2 linked regions of the Parasedimentitalea psychrophila genome follow. Each later gene encodes a partner of the first gene's protein in a complex. Links are inferred from orthologs where the notes say so. Each region holds a gene or a part of one and is shown on either strand. Other genes may lie near its edges. The genes, in order: xseA and QPJ95_RS08355.

Region 1 (3,281 bases):
CAGAAACAGAGCGATATAGCCCAGATGCCCCAGCGCGAAGGCGCCGATGCCAGCCATGAAATAGCCCTCTCCGTCGCGCGACAGGCAGAAATCTCCGACCGCGCAGGCCAGTAGCGCCAGGATCAGCAGCGGCGGCGCTGCGCTTTGGCTTGCGGCCAGTGCCAGCAGCGCCACCGCCGCGGTTTTGGTTGCGCTGCGCAGAGCCGACTGGGCTAGGCGAACCTGCCAAAGAAAGGCCACCGCACAGAGCAATGCGGCTGCCAATAAGATGTTTTCCAATGCCACCGGGCGTCTCCTTGCGGTTTTGCGTCGTAGCCTGCCCTGTCAACCGGCGCGGGTCAAAGGTGACGCTACACCCCCCTGCAACCTTGCCATGCCCATAGCCCGATGCCGGTTAATCTGGCACAGTTGCCCCATGCGTGCCTGTTTGATGATTCCCCTGGTCCTGTTGCCTCTGTTGCCCGCCGCGCTGAGCGCCGGTGAAGCGATGACAGGCGAAGCGTTTGACCGCTACACTCTGGGGCGCACCCTGTATTATGGCATTGATGGCAGCACCTATGGGGTTGAGCGGTATTTGCCAGGCCGCCGGGTGTTGTGGTCTTTTCTGGACGGGCGCTGCGAGGAAGGGCACTGGTACGAAGACGCCGGCCAGATCTGCTTTATCTACCAGCATCGCAGTGATCCCCAATGCTGGCGCTTTTCACTGGAACAACAGGGATTGGTGGCCAGGTTCGAGAGCAACCCGGAGGCCACCGAACTGTATGAGGTCGAGGATCTGGATGAAGAGATGCTGTGCTATGGCCCAGACGTCGGTGTCTGAGGCAACCTCCGGGATTTGAGTATTTTCGGCAAAAAGAAACCGGACGGCGGTGCTTAATCCGCGCCCCCCCCAAACTGGACTTTGCCGTCGGAAAATTCGATTTCCAGCGCCACTGCCGCCTGCGCATCGAGTGTATTGGTAATCAATTGCCCTTCGCTGCGCACCACCGCATAGCCGCGCTGGAGCGTCGCCCGGTAGCTGAGGATTTCCAACTGGCGGCTGCTGCTGTCAAGGTTTTGTCGCAAGCGATCCCACCGAATACCCTGCGCCTGTCTGAGCCGTTGGCTGAGAGACTTGAGCTTGTCCATTTGCGATGACACTTCGCGTTTCAAAGGCAAAAGAGACAGTTTGGCAGCGGTTTTTTCCATTTCGCTGCGACGGCGAGCAACGTGATTTTCCAGTGTTTTTGGCCGCAGGCCGGCCGATGTTTGGCTCAGCAGAACCCGGCGGTTCTGCACCCCCCGGATCAGCGCGTTGGGCAATTTATCGGACAGGATATCCAGCTTTTGGCGCGGCTCGTCCAGCAGCCGTTCGGGTTTGGGCAGGGCCCGCGACAGATCCTTGAGCCGTTGTTTGCGTTGCTGCACCGATTGACCGGTGGCATGAGTCATCCGCGCCCCCTGTTCGCCGGTCCAGGCCAGCAGCTCCAGCCGCACCGGCACTGCCAGTTCCGCCGCTGCGGTGGGGGTTGGGGCGCGTTGATCGGAGACAAAGTCGATCAGGGTGGTGTCGGTTTCGTGGCCGACGGCTGAAATCAGCGGAATTTGTGAGGCCGCCACCGCACGGGCGACAATTTCCTCGTTGAAGCCCCAGAGATCCTCGACCGAGCCGCCGCCACGGGCGACGATGATCAGATCCGGGCGCGGCAGCGCACCGCCGGGGGTGAATGCGTTGAAGCCATTGATGGCGTTGGCGACCTCAGCCGCACAGTTTTTGCCCTGCACCGCCACCGGCCAGACCAGCACCTTGCGCGGGAACCGATCGCGCAACCGGTGCAGGATGTCGCGGATCACCGCCCCCGAGGGCGAGGTCACCACGCCGATGAAGCGTGGCAGATAGGGCAGTGGCTGTTTGCGCTCGGCGGCAAACAGGCCCTCAGATTCGAGCTGCTTCTTGCGTTTCTCCAGCAGCGCCATCAGCGCGCCCTGCCCCGCCACCGAGACTTCTTCGACGTTCATGTTGTATTTCGACTGGGCGCCAAAGGCGGTGAGCCGTCCGGTGACAATGACCTCCAGGCCTTCCTCGGGCACCACGGCCAGTTTTGACACCTGACCTTTCCAGGTGGTGCAGGCCAGCACCGAGCGGTCATCTTTGACGTCATAATACAGATGGCCCGAGCGTGCCGTGAACACCCGGCCCACCTCGCCGCGCACCCGGATGCGGCCAAAGGTGCCCTCGAGCGTGCGCTTTACCTCGCCGGACAGTTCCGAGACGGTGAATTCGGGGGTGTTCTGACCCGGGGTTGGGTCATCAAACAGATCTGACACTGGGCTGTTTTCCTGGGGTTAGGCTTGGTCTGTCGCGCAGCATAGAGGCAGGCCGGGGCAAGGCCAATCCCGGAAAATTCAGTCGCCGCCGCAACTGGAACAGCTATGGCAAGTCCCCCCGCTACACTCCGCTCCTTTGGACAGCCCTTGTGAAGGCAGTATGGCCAATACAAACATGGCCCCAAGTACCAAGGCTAGAAAAAAGAAAATCGGGTCACGGGTCGCCCAAGATATCATCAGGGAAACAACCGCACCCGCGAACCAGACCAGTCCCGAAACATCCTGCCGCTTTCTCGGCCATATGTTACGTGGGGTTGGTTCGCCAAATTCCAGCTCATACAAATCCAGGGTCTTGGAATATCCATTGTTGCTCTGAACCGCTCCGCTCTCGGGCGTGTGATGCAGCTTTTGCCCCAACACCCCGTCACAGAACCGCTGCCAATAATCCCGCGTCAACGTCAAATGCACGTGCCATATGGCATCCACTTCTGAGGACGGCACAACGGACACGTCACTGACCTGCGACAAATAGGCAAATCGCCGGTACTCCAGAATGGCCTGCTCGATCTTACTGGCAGAAAATTTCGTTTCTTTCCGGACCAAATCCCTGAACGACAGCCCGCCCGCAAAATTCGGGAACTCATATGCCTCAATCTTTGCCCATAATTCGGGCCTGCTCAAATGCGTCATAAAATAATGCCACTCTTGCCTGTTTCGCCGTCAGCCTCTAGACCGCGCGCAAAGCTTAGCATTGGGAGAGCACGATGAATATCCTTATCCTCGGCGGCGGTGGGCGCGAACATGCGCTGGCCTGGGCAGTGATGCAGAACCCCAAATGTGACAAGCTGATCGTCGCGCCGGGCAATGCCGGTATCGCGCAGATCGCCAGCTGCGCCGATCTGGACATCAACAATGGTGGCGCGGTGGTCAGTTTTGCCGAAGAAAACGCCATCGACTTTGTCATTGTCGGCCCC
Region 2 (3,316 bases), 930 kb from region 1 along the record:
GCAGGTCCTTGGCGCGCTTGGCGCCCTGGCGGAACGGTTCCGGCAGCAGCGACACTGCGCCTTTGGCAGCGGCCTTCAGCTCTTGAAACGGTTCTTCGGCATAGAGCCGCGACAGATAAGACGACAGGGCGCCCACCGGTGGTGCAATGCTCATCTCATTGTCGTTGAGGATGACAAACAGCCGCTTGTCCAGATGGCCGGCGTTGTTCATCGCCTCAAACGCCATGCCTGCCGACATCGCCCCATCGCCAATCACCGCAATCGCGTCGCCCTGACCTTCGGGCAGCACGCCGCCCAGATCCCGCGCCACCGAGAACCCCAATGCGGCGCTGATCGAGGTCGAGCTATGGGCGGCGCCAAAGGGATCATAGGGTGATTCCGAGCGTTTGGTGAAACCCGACAAGCCGCCCTTGGTGCGCAGGGTGCGGATGCGGTCGCGGCGTTCGGTGAGGATCTTGTGCGGATAACACTGGTGCGACACGTCCCAGATCAGCTTGTCCCGTGGGGTGTCAAACACAGCGTGCAGCGCCACTGTCAGCTCGACCACGCCCAGACCGGCGCCCAGATGGCCGCCGGTGACAGAGACCGCCGAAATGGTCTCCGAGCGCAATTCGCTGGCCAGCTGGGTCAGCTGGCTATCGCTCAGCGTTTTCAGGTCCGCCGGGCGGTTGATCTGATCCAGCAACGGGGTGTTTGGTCTATCTGTGGTCTGGTCGGGCATGCGGCGCCTCCCTTGGCGGCAATTAGCTGTCGCGCGAAATAACGAACCGGGCCGCTTCGCGCAAGGTGTCGCCCTGATCCCCGTAAACATCCAGCGCGGCGCAGGCCTGATCGCAGAGTTCAACGGCGCGGGCCTTGGCGGCCTCTAGCCCTAACAGAGAGACAAACGTGGCCTTACCGGCCGCGGCATCTTTGCGCACCCGTTTGCCCACCGTTTCGGCGTCGCCCTCAACATCCAAAATGTCATCGGCGATCTGAAAGGCAAGGCCGAGGGCATCGGCATAATGCCGCAACGGCGTGGTGTCGGCACCGGCAATTACCGCCCCGGCCATGGCAGACCACGAGATCAGGCAGCCGGTCTTGCGGCTCTGTAGCTGGATGATCTGCGCCAGAGTCAGCGGTTCGGGGCTGGATTCGGCGGCGATATCCAGCATCTGCCCTGAAACCATGCCCTCTTTGCCGGCGGCCTGTGCCAGCGCCCGGATCAAGTCCAGCGCATGCGGCCCAAATTTTGCATCCGCCAGCAGCTCAAACGCCAGCGACTGCAGGGCGTCGCCAGCCAGAACGGCTAGGCCTTCGTCCCATTGGCGGTGCAGGGTTGGCATGCCACGGCGCAGGTCGTCATTATCCATGCAGGGCAGGTCGTCATGCACCAGCGAATAGGCGTGCAGGCATTCGATGGCCAGTGCGGCGTCCAGCGCCACCTGTTCATCGACCCCGTGCAGCCGGGCGCTCTCCAGAACCAGAAACCCACGCAGCATCTTGCCGCCGGTCAGGGCATAGCGCATCGCATCCGACAATGTGTCTTCGCCCGCCAGAACCCAGTCCACACGGTTAGAGATCAGATCCTGAGTTCGGGCCATTGCCGCGGCAAAGGGCCGGGGTTTGACGGCAGTTGTGGTGGCCAATGTCTTAACCCGCGTCCAGCGGCGTGGTGCCGGTTGCGGTGCCGCCTGCGTCCAGGGTGATCGCCGCGACCTTTTCCTCGGCCCGCTTCAGCTCGTCCTCGCAGCGTTTCTTCAACAGCGCGCCCCGTTCGTACAATGCAATCGAGGCATCCAGTGCCACGTCACCGCGTTCCAGTTTGCTCACCACGGTTTCCAGCTCTTTCATCGCCAGCTCAAAGCTCATGTCTTCAACGGGTGTCTGGGTCATGCCGATGCCTTTATCAATTCGTCTACGTGTGCCTTGCAGGCACTGCTCAGCGCGTTCAGATCATACCCGCCTTCCAAAGTCGAGACGATACGGCCGCCGCATAAATCCTGCGCAAGGGCACAGAGTTCGGCGGTCAGCCAGGCGAAATCCTGGGTCGTCCAGTTCAGGTTGGCCAGAGGGTCGTCGCGGTGGGCGTCAAAGCCAGCCGAAAGGATGATCAACTCGGGTTTAAAGGCGCGCAGCCGCGGGAAGGCCTGGGTCTGATAGGCCGCCCGCATTTCAACTCCGCCACTTTCAGGTGGCAGCGGCATATTGAGGATGTTGCCAAAGGCGCCATCCTCGTCCGCGCGGCCAGATCCGGGCCACAGCGGCATTTGCTGCGAGGTGATCAGCAGCGCGCGTTTTTCATCCCACAGAAGATCCTGAGTGCCATTGCCGTGGTGAACATCAAAATCAACCACCGCCACCCGGCTTAGCCCGTGGTGATCCAGCGCATGTTTTGCCGCCAGCGCTGCGTTGCCAAACAGGCAAAACCCCATGGCGGTGTCCCTTTCGGCGTGATGCCCCGGCGGGCGGATGGCGGCAAAGACGTTCTGCGCCTCGCCGCTCAGCACCATATCGACGCCGCGCAGCACGGCGCCGGCGCCCCTGAATGCGGCGTCCAGCGAACCGGGCGACAGAAACGTGTCTCCGTCCAGCTGGCCAAAGCCCTCATTTGGTCGGGCCTTGCGGAGCTCCGCCACATAAGATGCCGGATGGATGCGCAGGATGTCATCCTCGGCTGCCATCGGCGCCCCGACCCGCAACAGATCCAGCGGTTCCAATGCGTGCAGGACGTGTTCCAGCCGGGCCACCCGCTCGGGGTGGCCTTCGGGGGTTACATGGGTCAGGCAATCGGCATGGGTGATCAGGGCTGTGGTCATGGGCACTCACTCAATGGATGTTTGGCATGACCTTAGGACGCCAGCCGCACAGGCCGCAAGGCGGCGTTCGCCGAGGCGCCCCATCGGTTTCCCGATGTCCGGGGCATCGCCCGAGAGACCGGTTTTGCAAAACTTAGTCAGGGGCCAGCATATACCCCGCACCGCGCACCGTTTGCAGATATTGCGGCTGTTTTGGGTTCGGCTCGATCTTGCGGCGCAGGCGGGTGATCTGCACATCCACCGCACGTTCCTGCGCCTGCCCCCGATCGCGGCCCAGATCTTCGACCAGCTTAGAGCGGCTGACCGGTTCGCCGGGGCAGGCCGAGAATATCTTCATCAGCTGGCTTTCAGTGCCGGTCAAACGGATCAACTCATCGCCTCGCCACATCTCTCCCCGGTCCATATCATAGCGGATTGGCCCCAGATGCAGAACTTTGGGCGCCGCTTCGCGGGCCGGAGTTTCCGGCATCCGCCGCAGGATGGCGTTGATTCTGAGCAATAGCTCTTTGGGCTCAAAC

What was found.
Region 2: the proteins of xseA (region 1) and QPJ95_RS08355 are in contact, whole or in part, in a cryo-EM structure (PDB 8TXR), measured with the Escherichia coli proteins. The link is inferred for Parasedimentitalea psychrophila from one-to-one orthologs.

The regions. Positions count from the first base shown.
Region 1 is NZ_CP127247.1:2,662,615-2,665,895, reverse strand. Bases 91-3,054 are described here. They hold xseA (exodeoxyribonuclease VII large subunit), read right to left. Parts: upstream 2,308-3,054; coding sequence 874-2,307; downstream 91-873. Other genes in these bases: QPJ95_RS12980 (glycine-rich domain-containing protein), read right to left, coding at 2,386-2,997; QPJ95_RS12990 (hypothetical protein), read left to right, coding at 431-820; QPJ95_RS12995 (lysoplasmalogenase), read right to left, coding at 91-285. Outside these bases: more of QPJ95_RS12995, read right to left, coding at 1-90; purD (phosphoribosylamine--glycine ligase), read left to right, coding at 3,072-3,281. UniProt on the Escherichia coli protein: Bidirectionally degrades single-stranded DNA into large acid-insoluble oligonucleotides, which are then degraded further into small acid-soluble oligonucleotides.
Region 2 is NZ_CP127247.1:1,735,843-1,739,158, forward strand. What follows is about bases 255-3,253. They hold QPJ95_RS08355 (exodeoxyribonuclease VII small subunit), read right to left. Parts: upstream 1,876-3,253; coding sequence 1,633-1,875; downstream 255-1,632. Other genes in these bases: dxs (1-deoxy-D-xylulose-5-phosphate synthase), read right to left, coding at 255-721; QPJ95_RS08350 (polyprenyl synthetase family protein), read right to left, coding at 744-1,583; QPJ95_RS08360 (histone deacetylase family protein), read right to left, coding at 1,872-2,798; QPJ95_RS08365 (response regulator), read right to left, coding at 2,932-3,253. Also shown: more of dxs, read right to left, coding at 1-254; more of QPJ95_RS08365, read right to left, coding at 3,254-3,316. UniProt on the Escherichia coli protein: Bidirectionally degrades single-stranded DNA into large acid-insoluble oligonucleotides, which are then degraded further into small acid-soluble oligonucleotides.